Regions from separate parts of the Pseudoalteromonas sp. HL-AS1 genome, predicted to be linked through region 2. Evidence: predicted binding sites of a transcription regulator. Region 2 holds the regulator's gene; the other holds the start of a gene.

Region 1 (7,869 bases), 430 kb from region 2:
CATTGCACTCGTGTGCGATTCGTTTTCAGGCTCAGGATTTGCTAAAAAGTTTTGGTTCATACTTTGCGCCGGACACTCACAATCCGGTCGACCAATAATTTTAGCGGGTACGCCAACAGCGGTTGTGTGTGGCGGAACATTGCTAAGCACAACTGAGCCTGCACCAATTCGTGCGCCCTCACCTACTTCAATATTACCCAGTACTTTAGCACCCGCGCCAATTAATACGCCCGCTCTAATTTTGGGATGACGATCGCCCTGCTCATTGCCTGTACCGCCAAGCGTTACAGATTGCAAAATTGATACGTTATCTTCAATTACCGCTGTTTCACCAATAACAATACCGGTTGCGTGGTCAAACATAATGCCTTTACCCACTTTACATGCTGGGTGAATATCGACCCCAAACACTTCAGAATTACGGCTTTGAATAAAGCGCGCTAGCTCTTTGCGATTTTGTTGCCACAAACAATTAGCCAAACGGTGCGCCTGAATAGCATGAAAACCTTTTAGATTTAATATAACCGTAAGATAGGTTTCTGATGCCGGATCGCGGTCTTTTACCGCTTTAATATCCTCAGCAACAAAAGATAGCATACGGTCACATTTTACAAATGCTTGGTCAAACAGCTCTCGGATAGTGAATGCAGATACCACCGCATCAGCCAACTTATTAGCAACAATAAAGCTCAATGCCGAACCTAAACAATCATGATTTAAAACACATGAATAAACATGACTTGCTAATAATGGTTCACGTTTTACTACATCGTTAGCTTCGTCGCGAAGCTGTTGCCAAATTGCATGACGCATAATACTGCACTGCCTTAAGTTGATATAAAATAGCCTTTTCCCAAGTCTAACGGATTTAACCACTAAGGTGTTAATCCCTTAGTTATTTGTTCTGGTTATTAGGTATAACTGTTTATTAAGTTTCATTATTAAATAATAAAAATGCCCCAGAGCTTTAAGCACTGGGGCATTTTTTATACATTTAAAGATAGTTTAAAAACACTTAAATTATTGAAATACTTTATCGACTTTCATCACTTCAATATTTTTTGCAGGAATTGCTAATTTATAATCAGCAATCACTTTATCTTCAGCCACTAATTCGGCAGGTTTATCGGTGTTGTAAACCATTGGTGATGTTTGCTGCGATGCTAAACGTTTTTGCATATCAGCGCCGTCACCAGTAATAAATACATAGTGAACATTGTCTGTTTGTAAGTTTTCTTTAATAACGCGATTTACATCAGCAAGCGTTAGCGTTTTAAGTTTGTTAGTTACGTAACTTACAAAGCTATCTGTGTTATAAAATTCGCTATCAAGTGCGTAACCTAATTGGCGATTTTGACTTGCGACCATTTGCGGCACAAAGTTAATTAAAAAGTTACGCGTTGCTTCAAAATCGCCTTCGCTCATACCATTTTTAATTAGCTTATTTAGCTCAAACAAGGCGGTACGTGTTGCAAAGTGCGCATCGTTATTAGAGCGAAGTGGGCGTAACCACACTTGAAATATTTGCTCTGAGCGCCCTAGGTTTGCATCTGGCTTGGTTTGAAACATACCACGTGGAAAGTATTCAATGTATGCGTAATCGCCATAGTTCATGCCGCGAGTTTCACGAATGCGCTCATATAAAAAGCTGTTAGAACTACGGTGCTCACCAAAGTACGAACGCACAAGCCAAAGGGCTGTCCAGTCTTCGCTACTTCTTATTGTATCAATAGGGAAACCAAACGATACCGCCGTCGATTGCGCTGACTTTTCTACAATAGTTGCATGATGACCTTTAAGCACTGGCGCATCAGGAATACTTAAACGGCTTTGCTCACCTTTTGGTAGCGTTGCAAAATCGCTCATCATTTTAGCTTTAAGGTTTGCAGGCACAGCCCCAATTAAGCCAACCGTGAGTTTAGATTGCGTAAGCTCGCTGTTATAAAACGCTTTAACATCATCTAGCGTCAACGCTTCTAAATCCGAAATATCACCGTAGTTGTAACTTTCGTAAGGGTGATTTTTGTAAAGTGCACTATATAGCACTTCTTTGCCTAGCTCTTCATCGTTAGATGCTTTTAAGCCTGATTTAATACCATCGATCATTTCTTTTTTAAGGCGTTTAAAGTCATCGTCTCTAAAGCCTGGGTTTAATAATTGATCGCTCACAAGTGAATACCACTGCGCTGCATTGTCTTTATGAATACGCCCTTGAAACGACAGCATTTCTTTATCTATTTGATAACCAAAGCTACCTGCAAGCGGATAAAGTGCTTTTTGAATATCTTTATAGCTTGTCGCCTCTGAGCCACCTTGTGCAAGCATAGCCGCAGTGAGCGCTGCAACACCTTTTTTGCCTTGAGGGTCGGCAGCCGCGCCGGTATTGAATAAAAAGTTAACATCGATTAATGGCGAGCTATTGGTTTTATCAAGTACTTTAAATACAGGTGCCGCAGGTGCTTGTTCAAGCTTTGCAGTAAGCGCATTTAAATTAACTTCTTGCTCAAAACCTGGGGCTTTATCAAGTGCCGACATTGTTAATGTGGTACGTGCGTTATCAGTAAAGTATTTATTAGCAACGGCTTTAATATCTGCGCTGGTAATGTTATCTGCCGATTTATACAGCTGGTTTATAACCTCAGGATCGCGCTCAAAATGCATGTAGCTTGCAAGGGTTGATGCAATCGCTTGCGACGAATCTAAGCCATTAATAAAGCTGTACTTAAGGTTCGATTTTAAATCACTCAACTTTTGCTCATCAACAAGCTCAGTGCGTGCTTTTGCATAAGTTCGGTTAATGGCATCGCGCGCAGTGGCTAAATCGTCTGCGTTTTCTACTTTAACAAATACGTGTAATAAACCCGGATCTTTGGTCTCTGGGTTATAGGTAAACATTTGGCTGGCAATTTGTTTGTCGACCACTAGCTCTTGATATAAATCTGAATTATTTGAAAAATAAAGCTGTGATATTAAATCAAGTGCTGCTCTGTCTTTTTTAGCAGGCTCCCACGCAGCGCCTTTAAACGATACAAGTAACCAATGCCCTGGTAGCGCTTCATCTTGTTGATGCAAATATTTTGGTGCTTGTTGAACAGGTTCTGCTTTAATATCAGCAATGTAGTTACCTTTTTTCCAGCTACCCCAATGTTTTTTAACCATTGCCATTGTTGCTTGTGGGTCTACATCGCCCACAATAACAAGTGACACATACTCAGGCTTATAAAACTTAGCAAAAAACTCTTTCCCGTACGCCATTTGATCAGGCATGGCTTCTATGTCTTTAAAAAAGCCCATAGTGGTGTGTTTATACGTGTGCTTATCAAACGCTTCTTCGCGTACAGCGCTTAATAATTTACGAATTGGGCTCGCGTTGTTTTTTAAGTACTCACCTTTTACCGTTTGGGCTTCGGTTCTAAATTGTTCTTCGGTGTAGGTTAAGTTTTGAAAAATATCAGCTTCAAGCTCAAGTACTTTATCAAGATGCTGCTTTGAAAAGTTTAAATGGTAATTTGTGTAATCGTTTGTTGTATAAGCGCGGTTATCAACACCTGAATTTTTTAATATGTCTGAGTACACATCTTCAGGGTATTTTTGTGAGCCTTTAAACATCATGTGTTCAAAAAAGTGAGCAAAGCCTGTTTTGCCTTCTTCAACTTCGTTACGCGATCCAACCGATACCGGAATTTGCAGCGACACTACATCAGGGTAATCGGTTTTAACAACCATGACACGTAAGCCGTTTTCTAGCTCTTCAATTAAGTAATCTTGTGAAAAAACACGGTCATCAGCTTTATTTACTTGTTCTTGTTGTGCTGTTGTTTGCGTGCTTTGGTTTTGTTGCATGGCGCAACCGGTTAACGCCAGCGATACCGCTAAGCTGGTTGCTAATAATTTAAATTTCATTGTTGTCCCTTTTTAAATTGAGCAAATTTGTTGTCAGATTTAACTCTTTAATTATGCCCCAAAGCCAATAAATATAAGAGCCCCAAGGGAATTTATTATGTAAACAACTGTGTCAATTATAAATTATGGGAACAAGCACTATGAATAAACATCATGTTAATTGAAAAACTTTCATTAAATAAATCTATCTAGACGTCTAAATGGCTGCTATATTAAATCCATCAAAACAAACTTAGCTGGAATGAGGATTATGGCTTTATCACTAAAAGAGAAGATAGTGGACACCAATCAAGGTGTTTATCTTATTGGTACTACCCCGCCTAAAATTGGCACCGATAAAGCGCAATTAAAAACCATTGCAGAAAAGCTATTAGGTCGCTTACACGAAATTGAATACGACGGCGTGATAATTTACGACATTCAAGACGAAAGCAGCCGAACTAACCAAGACCGCCCATTTGCGTTTAAACAAACCGTTGATCCGCGTGAATACAGCCATTTACTTCGTAATTTATCTGCACAAGATGTAATTACTTATAAAAGTGTGGCGCAGCGTGGCGTAGGCGAATTTAAAGATTGGCTAAGTGAAACTAAAAACGACTACGATTTACAAAATGTTGTTTTAGTAGGTAGCCCATCATCGATAGGCGATATAAAGCTAAGCCTGCCAGATGCGTATAAAGCTTTGGCTGAGCAGTCAGATGATTTCTTTTTAGGTGGCGTTACGATTGCTGAACGCCATTCAAGTAAACGAAATGAGCACGAACGATTAATAGAAAAAACAGCACAAGGTTGTCAGTTTTTTATATCGCAAGCTGTTTACGATGCACAAGCGACTATAGAGCTAATCACTAGCTACGCACGTACATGTAAAGCGCAGGGTATTACACCACAACGTATTATATTAACGTTTACCCCGTGCGGCGGCGAAAAAACCTTAGAATTTATGCAATGGTTGGGTATCTCAGTGCCAGAGGCAACAAAATGGCGCATGCTTGATGCAGACAATACATTAAGCGAATCGGTCCGTATTTGCCGCGAAAACCTCGACTTAATACTTAAAAGCTGTGCGCATTTAGATGTACCGCTGGGCTTAAATATTGAAAGCTTAACAAACCGTAAAGAAGAAATTGATGCATCAATTAACTTATACCGTTTATTAAAAGCTATTATGGAATTAAACCTTGCTGAAAAGCTAATAGCTTAAAGGCTAGGTAAGAGCTAATTAACACCCTTCTTGGCAAGCCTCATGGCTTGCTTTTTTATTGCACTAATATTTTATACATATCCAGTCAACACACTTCGTTTTATCTTTGCATTTGAAGTGTATTCATCTAGCAGCTTTTTTATTTTTAAAACTTCAGATTCACTACAGCATGGACCTAGTGTTATTTCAACGCTGTCTATTACATCCCCAAGAGGTATGTCGAAGTATTCAAGTGTATTGTCTACATTATCCTGAAGACATTTTAAAAGGCGCCTATGGATAGAGGCAGGATCTCCTGTTTTTCTCCAGTCATTCATAACATCGGAACTTGAGGGGATTATGAAGAAAATATATCGAAACTCTTTTTGGTAACCCCATGCCACATTTTTAAAAGTAGCTAAATCAAAATAATTAAATTCAAAGCCACCGTCTACATTTTTCACTATTGGTCTAATAGATTCCTCAGGAGAACATTTATAAACTACTTCTCTCCCATATATATCATTTCTAATAGGAGAAATAACAAAAAGCCATTTTTCATTATAAATTGATTCAAAAGGTATTGGGCTATAGGTGTTATCACCAAAAAAAATACTCATTTCCGGCTTGCTTATTAGTTGATTTTTTTGGAATGGAAACTTAGGTAAACTTAGTCTTACACCATTATAACAAGCATACTTACTCCACATTGCTTCAGACTCATGCTCTGAAGCGCTCCAACTGCTGACAAACAGATACTGAGCCCAGTGCTTCTGAGAAATAAGTGAAACTTCCTGCTTATCATCGACTTTATCAAGCCTGTTCAATCGTAATGTTCTATTTTTTAAAATACATTCTAATGAATTTATATTTGTATAATGATGAACTAACTCCATGTTCTTTCCTAATTTTATGTGTCATTCAGAAGCATATCATTTTATAATATTATATAGGTATTAGTAAGTAACTTGATAAAAGAGATTTAACCGTGACTCCAAATTTGAGGATGGCATAATAGATAATTCCTCACTTATATTTGCTCTTTAATACTTAGCCTATATGCTTGTTTATTTTTATACATTGCGTGGTCTGCATCATTTAATAGCGCTTCAAAGGGCTGCTTTTGTTTATTAGTAAAACTATAACCTATGCTGAGCGATAAATCGCAAACGTCTTCTTTGAGTAAAGCTTTTGAATACTCAGAGGATATTTTATCCATGATGTAGCTAATTTTGCTTTTATCGCTTAATTGCATTACTGCAACAAACTCATCACCACCTAAACGCCCTACTATGTCGGCATCTCTTAAATGGTTTTTTAGCGTATCCGCCAAAATAATTAAGGCTTTGTCACCTACTTCATGTCCAAAGGTGTCGTTTAATTTTTTAAAGTCGTTTATATCAATAAACAAGCAACATACGTCGAAGCCCAAACGCAGTGCTAAATTAAGCTTTTGCTGAGCTAGTAAGTTAAGTGCTCGGCGATTATAAATATCTGTTAATGAGTCTAACATGGCTATTTCGCGCATTTGTTCATAGCTGTAAACAAGCGCTAGGTCGTCTTCAATTAAATCGCGTAGTTGCTCTATGAGCTCAAAGTATTCATCGGTATAGCTAGTTATTTTAGTGTCTTTTAAGCATAGCGTGCCAAATACTTCACCTTCTGGCCAATGAATAGGTAAGCCTAGGTAGGATTCAACGCCATCCTCAACTACTTCTGGTAGGGTGTTCCATGCATCGTTATTGCTTGCATCATTAACATATAAAATATTATTAGTTTCAGCGACGTGCCGACAAAAAAGAGGAGTTTGAGGGGGAAGTATCGGGTTGGTTTCAAAGCTTGAGCCACCTTCGTTATTTCTAATAACAACGCGATAGCCTTTGCTTGTTGCCTGAACTATATAACCAGACGGGGCTGAAAAAAGCCCCGTGATAAGGTCCATTGTTTTTTGCCATTTATGCAAAGATATTTGGCCATCAACACCAGAGAATGCCCATTTATCAGTTTCAAACATTAACTTTACCTCGGCTATTTAATAGCTCCAGTATAGGCAAAAAAGTAAACTAAAAGCTATTATTTACGACGTCTACTTGGCTCTCTTTTACCTGTAATGCGTTTTTTATCGCGATCTTTTCGAGATTTATTAGTATTTTTACGATTATCTTTGGGCTTTTTATTTAAGTCAGGCTCGTAACCTTCTAACCACTGCGGCGTTAAACGCGTATCGAGTAATACTTCAATTTCTTCTAGCAGCCATTGCTCATCAAGACTTACCAATGACATAGCAAGCCCTTGTTCACCAGCACGACCTGTACGGCCAATACGGTGCACGTAATCCTCAGCAATGTACGGCAGTTCAAAATTAATTACGTATCTAAGTGTAGAAATATCTAAACCACGCGCAGCGACATCGGTTGCAACAAGTACGCGTGTAATACCCTCTTTAAAGTTTTGCAATGCACGGTCACGTGCGCCTTGCGATTTATCGCCATGGATTGATTCGGTTTTTAACCCATCTTTACACATTTCTTTAGCGAGCTGATCAGCCATTTGTTTTGTGCGAGTAAAAATAAGCACTTGGCGCCAGTTTTTCATGCCAATCATGTGCGATACAAGTTCGCGCTTACGATCCTCATCTACAGCGTAAATAACTTGCTCTACTTCAACCGCAGCTGAGTTACGTTTATCAACTTCAATTAGCTCAGGGTTTTTAAGTAGTTTTTTACTGAGTTCAAACACGCTGTCATCAAACGTAGCTGAAAATAACAAAGTTTGGCGAT
Region 2 (7,869 bases):
CTATAATCGCTACCGTTGCGTCCAAGTGTTACGGTCTCACCTTTCGTATCGGCGGCAATAAACCCAGTAACAACATTTATCTTATTAGGTAAAATTGACTGTCGACATTGCTGCGCATTTTGCGCATGCATTAATTCACCATCGTTTAAGGTAAAAAGACTACGGGCATCTTGAGCACACGCCTCAATATTTAACTGCTGTAAATAAGTAGCGAGTAAACGTGCTGACCACAGTTCCCCATGCGCAAGTAACGCAGCCTCTTTTAGCTGCTCAGCTTGAGCAAGTTCTGCAATATTACTAAGCTCGGTATTTAGTGTTTTAAGTGCGCAGCGCTTTAAATCAGCTTGTAATAACTGCTCAATTAAATCGCTTTGATGGTTATTTAACTGCAGTAAAATATCAGCGACAGCTTGCGTGTCTTGCAGCTGATAACTTTGCCACAACGACACAAGTGTATCTGTAGTCTTACCTGCAGCAGATACCACAACACAGTCACCCGGCTGAGTATGCCCAATAATTATTTTAGCTACGCTTTGATAGCGCTCACTAGAGCTTAAGCTTGAACCACCAAATTTATGTACACAATTGACCATATTAATCACCAAAGCGCTGGACGGGCTGCACTTAATTTAACGTTTCCACCAGAAGTGCCAGCACCTTTGCCTACACGGCCAACATTTTTATTTTTCCCTGGTTTTACAAGTTCAAATACTCGTTCAAAGTCAGCTATTAAATCGTGTATATCTTCAATCCCAACCGAAATACGAATAAGCGTATCGCCCACACCCGCTTCTAAACGTGCCTTTGCCTCCATACCTGCGTGCGTCATAGTTGCAGGGTGACAAATTAAACTCTCTACGCCACCTAGTGACTCAGCTAAACTAAACGTTTTAAGGCTAGTTAAAAATGCTGCGGCGTCGTTTATATCGCCTTTAATATCAAAACTAACCATGCCACCAAAGCCAAGTTGTTGTGCTTTAGCAAGCTCATGTTGAGGATGTGACTCAAGTCCTGGATAGTAAACTTGGCTTACAAAATTGGAGCTTTCAAGGTACTTAGCTATTGCTAGCGCATTTTCTTGGTGCTGCCTTAAGCGCACATTTAAAGTACGTAGACCACGAAGCGTTAAATAACTATCAAAAGGGGCGCCCGTAATACCAATATTATTTGCCCACCAAGCAAGCTCATCACCAAGCTCTTGTGTTGCAGCAATAACAGCGCCGCCCACTACATCTGAGTGCCCGTTAATATATTTAGTAGTTGAATGCACCACAATATCTACACCAAACTTAATAGGGTTTTGTAAGGCAGGAGACAAAAACGTGTTATCTGCGGCAACCAATGCACCGCATTGCTTAGCAACATCGGTAACCGCTTTAATATCGGTTAAACGAAGTACTGGGTTACTTGGAGTCTCTATCCAAATAAGCTTAGGTTTAATTGCTAAAATTTGTTGAAGGCTTTCTTCTTTTGTTAAATCTAATACTTCAAGCTTCAATAGTCCGCGTTTTTGTAACGATGTAAATAAACGATAGCTACCACCATAACAATCATGTGGAATTACTAACGTGTCGTCACTGTTAAGTAGCTGAGTAGCTAAATGCACGGCAGCCATACCAGTGGCCGTAATTATGCCACGAGCGCCACCTTCAAGCTTAGCAAGCGTCTCTGCTAAAATATCACGATTAGGGTTACCACTGCGGCCATAATCATACTCACGCTTAGTATCAAAGTCGGCAAACGAATAAGTCGTTGATAAATAAATTGGCGGCACCACTGCACCATGATGTTTATCAGCATCAACGCCGTTACGTACAGCAATGGTCGCTTTGTTTTTTTCGCTCATATTCGTCACCTGATTAATTTGGATGTTTAGACGTCTAAAAGAGTAAGTTATCCGTTTTAATAAGTCAAAGGATTTTAAAGCTCTAGATGGCTAAAGTTAGGGAAGGCGTTTGCTAGTATCATATTTTAGCTCACAAAAGTGAGCTTATTTTTACATCCCAAATAGGCTTATTAAGATAGATCGGTATCTATTATTTGACTATCTTTTTTAAATCGATAGAATTTCACGCATATTTACACGCTTTTTATACCGTGTGAGAAATTAATAATCTGAGGCAACGATACATCTTATGGCTAAATGGAATGGTGAGTATATTCACCCATACGCAGAACACGGGAAAAAATCAGAGCAAGTTAAAAAGATCACCGTTTCGATCCCGCTAAATGTATTAAAAGTTTTAACGGATGAGCGTACGCGTCGTCAAATCAACAACCTTCGCCATGCAACAAATAGTGAATTGCTATGTGAGGCGTTTTTGCATGCCTTTACTGGTCAACCTTTACCAAATGACGATGACCTACGTAAAGACAACGCAGAAAAAGTACCAGAAGAAGTTAAAAAGATAATGCAAGAAATGGGTTTAGAAGTGCCTATTTTAAACGAAGAATAAATCGTTACCTTTTTAATCAAAAAACCTCAGCATTGCTGAGGTTTTTTTGTTTAAGCGTTATATATTACGCCATATAATTTTCAGGCAAGTCAATTTGCGCAACACCCGACTCAACCGCAGCAAGTGCTACAGCTTTAGCTATACGCGGTAGTAAACGCGGATCCATTGGTTTTGGAATAATGTACTGCGCACCAAACTCTAGCTTATCTACGCCTGCGGCTTTTAAAACTTCTGCAGGTACAGGCTCTTTGGCAATACTACGAATAGCCTCAACTGCAGCAATTTTCATTTCATCGTTAATCGCGCTTGCACGTACATCAAGTGCACCACGGAAAATAAACGGAAAACATAAAACATTGTTAACCTGGTTAGGGTAATCAGAGCGCCCTGTTGCCATAATTAAATCGTTGCGTGCGCCGTGAGCAAGTGCAGGATCGATCTCTGGATCTGGGTTTGAACATGCAAACACGACCGGCTTTTCTGCCATTAGTTTTAAATCTTCGGCAGCTAACAAATTAGGACCCGAAACACCAACAAACACATCAGCATCTGCAATTACATCTTGCAATGTGCGTTTATCGGTATTGTTAGCAAAAAGCTGTTTATATTCATTTAAATCATCGCGACGAGTATGAATAACACCTTTACGGTCAAGCATATAAATGTGTTCACGCAGTGCACCACACTTAATTAACAGTTCCATACACGCAACTGCAGCAGCGCCTGCACCTAAACATACAATTATTGCATCTTCAATTGATTTACCTTGTACTTCTAGCGCATTTAACATGCCGGCAGCCGTAACAATGGCGGTGCCGTGTTGGTCGTCATGAAAAACAGGAATGCTACAACGCTCTATTAATGCTTTTTCAATTTCAAAACACTCTGGTGCTTTAATATCTTCAAGGTTAATACCACCGAATGTGTCAGCAATATTGGCAACCGTGTTAATAAAGTCTTCTGTTGTTTTGTGCTTTACTTCAATATCAATAGAATCAAGCCCTGCAAAACGTTTAAACAATAACGCCTTGCCTTCCATTACTGGTTTAGACGCTAAAGGACCTAAATTACCCAAGCCCAAAATTGCAGTACCATTAGTGATAACCGCAACCATGTTACCCTTACCGGTATATTTATATGCATTTGCAGGATCTGCGGCAATTTCACGTACAGGCTCAGCGACACCTGGGCTATAAGCTAGGGCTAAGTCTTGAACTGTTTCAGCTGGTTTTGTTAGCTCAATGCTAATTTTACCAGGTACGGGATGTGAGTGATAATGTAGTGCTTGTTCACGAAAGTCAGACATAACGCGATGGTATCCTGCAATTTAAGTTAAAGTGAGAGGTGGAGTCTTGGGGTACGATACCCTTATTATTTTTAAATTCCAAGCAATATCAGGTCTATCCTGTTATATGCTATATCCTTTAATTTTAAGAGGTTTTTCAGTAACTTTGCAGGATTATATAAACATTTGATAAATAAAAATTCACCAAAAAAGTAAGTTTTGAGGTGCGTTTATGTCTATTAAAATATTAAAAAAATGTATGTTTAACGTATCATCATAAACTTAAAATAACAGCCTACTACACTACTTTAAAAACAGATAAGCCCACGTTAGCTACTTTTATCAACCTAGTTAAAATTTGTACTATTTAAAATATAGAGAATATCTATCAATTTGTCTGCAAAGGTTTATGCATACTCAGAATAAGAATAGGAAATAGTTATGCAAGGTGTGATGTAGCTCGAGCAAGCTAAATAAGATAAGAAGTGGTAAATTTTAGACATAAAAAAAGCACCCTAAGGTGCTTTTTTTAACTAAACAGCAATAATTACTTCTTGCTGCTAAGTGCACCGAAGCGCTTGTTGAAGCGATCAACACGGCCGCCAGTGTCTAAAATCTTTTGCTTACCAGTGTAAAACGGGTGACACGCAGAACATACGTCTAAGTGAATGTCTTTACAAAGAGTTGAGCTAGTTTCGAATTTGTTTCCGCATGAACATGTTGCAGAAATTACTTCGTACTTAGGGTGAATACCTTCTTTCATAGGAACCTCTAGTTAAGGCCGCATCGCTCTCCAAACCCGAAGTCTGGCACCATACGTCGTTAAAACAAATTTGTTGGTGGCGGATTTTATCCAACAACCTTCCCCTGCACAAGTATTTATTTATCTTTTCGCTAAAAAAGTGAACAATCTCTTTCTCAAGTACTATTGCTAGTAGGTTTTTAGCGGTATTTTTAGTACATTACAGCATTAATTTTACGGGTTGAGTTGTTATGAGTTTTGTTGAAGTTGCTATTAAAGTCCCGCTTCCACGCACCTTTGATTATAAAATAGAAGAGCAGCTCAGTGGCTTATCAACACCCATACTACCGGGCATGCGGGTTTTAGTACCTTTTGGTAATCAAAAAAAAGTAGCTGTTGTTCTGGGTATTAAAAACAGTACCGACGTCCCTTTAGATAAAATTAAGAATATTATAGAGGTAATAGACGATACCCCTATTTTAAGCGCCCAACATTTAGAACTCCTTAGCTTTACTGCCCGCTATTATTGCTATCCCTTAGGCGAAACTATTCACATAGCGCTACCGAGTGCACTTCGCCAAGGTGAATCGCCAGATAAAACCAGTATTAACATGGTTGATCTGACAGAAAAAGGCGCAAAAGTATCGTCATTAAAAGCCAAAACACAACTCAATTTATTAAAGCAGTTGTCGCAATCGGGGAAATCATCGTTAACCGAATTAAAAGCTCTTGGCTTTAGTAAAAAAACAATAGATAGCCTAATAAATAAAGAACTCATTACGCAAACTATTGAACACGATAACCAATGGCAAAGCGTTGCACCAACTGTCGGTAGTAAACCTGTACTTAATAAAGAACAAGCGGTTGCCTGTACAGCAATAAATCAAAGTAATGGATTTAGCAGCTTTTTATTAGAAGGCGTAACTGGCAGTGGTAAAACAGAAGTGTATTTACAGTGCCTAGAAGAAGTACTCAAACGTGGCGAGCAAGCATTAGTATTAGTGCCAGAAATAGGCTTAACGCCACAAACTGTAAACCGTTTTCGTCGCCGCTTTCCTGATACACCCATTATGCTTTGGCATTCAGCCCTTACCGACAACGAGCGATTGCAAACATGGCGTTTTTGCGAAAAAGGCAGTTGTGCAATAGTTATAGGCACACGTTCGAGTATTTTTCTGCCATTTTTAAAACTCGGTATGATAGTTGTCGATGAAGAGCACGATTCATCATTTAAACAACAAGATACCCTTCGTTACCATGCTCGTGATTTAGCTGCATACAGAGCTTTTCAGCATAAAATACCACTTATATTAGGCAGTGCTACACCCGCACTTGAAACACTTCACAAAGCAATTAATAACAAATATCAGCTACTAAGTTTAACCGAGCGCGCGCAAACTGCGACAGATAACCAATTTAAGTTACTCGATATGAAAGGCCAACCCGACCAAGCAGGTATTGCACATGCAAGCCTTGCAACTATGCGCCAACACTTAAATCGCGGTAAACAGGTTATGGTTTTTTTAAATCGTCGAGGTTTCTCACCCACTCTTATTTGCCATGAATGTGGCTGGCTAAGTGAATGTAAACGCTGCAGTACCAGCGCCACATTTCATAAAGCGATTGGGCAAATGATTTGTCATCACTGTGGCGATCAATACCCTGTTCCTCATCAATGTCCTGATTGTGGAAGTACGCAAATATTTCCAAATGGCAAAGGTACAGAGCAAATTGAAGAGTTTTTATCGACCGAGTTTCCAGATACACCCGTTACTCGCATAGACCGCGATTCAACTCGCCGTAAAGGCAGCCTTGAAAAAGCACTAGATGAAATAAACCTAGGCGGTGCACGCATTTTAGTTGGCACACAAATGCTTGCCAAAGGCCATCACTTTGCAGATGTAAGCCTTGTTATAATTTTAGACGTAGATAGCGGTTTATACTCATGCGACTTTAGGGCGACAGAGCATTTAGCACAGTTAGTTACTCAGGTCGCGGGGCGAGCTGGGCGTTCAGGGGAGCCTGGGCAAGTATTATTACAAACACACTTTCCAGAACACCCGCTTTTACAAGACTTAGTTAATAATGGTTACCAAGACTTTGCTCGCTTTGCACTGAGTGAACGCGATGATGCAGACTTACCACCCATTACAAATATGGCTATTGTCCGTGCACAAGGACACAGCATTAAGCTAGTCGTCGATTTTTTGACAGATTTGGTTCCTGTGAATGGGGTATCTGGTATACAATTGCTCGGTCCGATCCCTGCTCCACTTGAAAAAGTCGCAGGTATGTATCGTTTTCAATTACATATTCAAGCGCAAGATCGCCGCATATTACATCAGTACCTTGCGCAAATGGTTGATTATTTAAGTTCAAGTAAACTTGCACAAAAAGTACGCTGGAGCTTAGACGTAGACCCTATAGACATGATTTAGGTTAAGGCCAAAATAACACCATGGCACAGCACGATTATATTAACAAAAAGCCTGCAGGCAGAAACAGTAAAAAAAACGCACCCGCTAAAAAACCATTTCCTATTCTTTTAGCTGTCATAGCCATCTTACTCGTCGGTGGTTTTGCTTATACATTATGGTTTATTAAAAGTAATGCAGATCCAAAACTTGTCGAAAAACAAGCAAACCCCACTGCGCCCGCAAAAGTAGAAGTGGTTATTCCACGCACACCAGAGTTTATTAAAGAAATTAGAAACCACGAGATTCAAGTTGAAGTGAAAGAACTTGAGCAAAAAGGCCCTTACGTTATGCAGTGTGGTTCGTTTAAAACCCACGCACAAGCGGAATCGCTAAAAGCTAAAATAGCATTTGCAGGCCTCATTTCTGAAATAAAACAGGCTGAAGGCAGCAATGGTACTTGGTATAAAGTGCGCTTAGGCCCTTATAAAACCAAACGCCAAGCCGAAAGTGATAAAAACAAACTTAAACGTGTAAAAATAGTCGGCTGCGGAATTTGGGGCTGGACTTGAAAATAAACCATTCACCCATATAACCTCTTCATAATCGTTTTTTACGAGTTGCCTATGCAGCTCGATGATGAGGAATAACATGACTACTATCGTAAGTGTACGCCGTGGCGACAAGGTTGTAATTGGCGGCGATGGCCAAGTGTCTCTTGGTAATACCGTAATGAAGGGCAACGCCCGTAAAGTTCGACGTCTTTATAATGGCAAAGTAATCGCTGGTTTTGCCGGCGGTACTGCTGATGCCTTCACTCTTTTCGAACGCTTTGAAAGCAAATTAGAAATGCACCAAGGAAACCTAACTAAAGCCGCAGTAGAAATGGCTAAAGATTGGCGCAGCGACCGTGCACTTCGAAAACTCGAAGCGCTGCTCGCTGTAGCAGACGAAACAGCCTCTTTAATTATT

The links. Region 2 encodes MetJ, which represses methionine synthesis genes. Its sites were predicted from a motif close to TAGACGTCTAGACGTCTA; they were not measured.
Positions count from the first base shown of each region.
Region 1: a site for MetJ is predicted at 4,093-4,110, ahead of RB214_RS03975 (methylenetetrahydrofolate reductase). Genes of this name have one in related genera too.

Region 1 is NZ_CP133569.1:840,819-848,687, reverse strand. Features, by position in the region: gene cysE (serine O-acetyltransferase) at 1-813, opposite strand, end outside; gene RB214_RS03980 (pitrilysin family protein) at 1,021-3,903, opposite strand; gene RB214_RS03975 (methylenetetrahydrofolate reductase) at 4,154-5,110, shown strand; gene RB214_RS03970 (hypothetical protein) at 5,182-5,985, opposite strand; gene RB214_RS03965 (sensor domain-containing diguanylate cyclase) at 6,120-7,103, opposite strand; gene RB214_RS03960 (DEAD/DEAH box helicase) at 7,163-7,869, opposite strand, start outside.
Region 2 is NZ_CP133569.1:408,295-416,163, reverse strand. Features, by position in the region: gene metL (bifunctional aspartate kinase/homoserine dehydrogenase II) at 1-593, opposite strand, end outside; gene metB (cystathionine gamma-synthase) at 599-1,846, opposite strand; gene metJ (met regulon transcriptional regulator MetJ) at 2,136-2,456, shown strand; gene RB214_RS01895 (malic enzyme-like NAD(P)-binding protein) at 2,521-3,762, opposite strand; gene rpmE (50S ribosomal protein L31) at 4,289-4,504, opposite strand; gene priA (primosomal protein N') at 4,735-6,921, shown strand; gene RB214_RS01880 (SPOR domain-containing protein) at 6,942-7,469, shown strand; gene hslV (ATP-dependent protease subunit HslV) at 7,549-7,869, shown strand, end outside.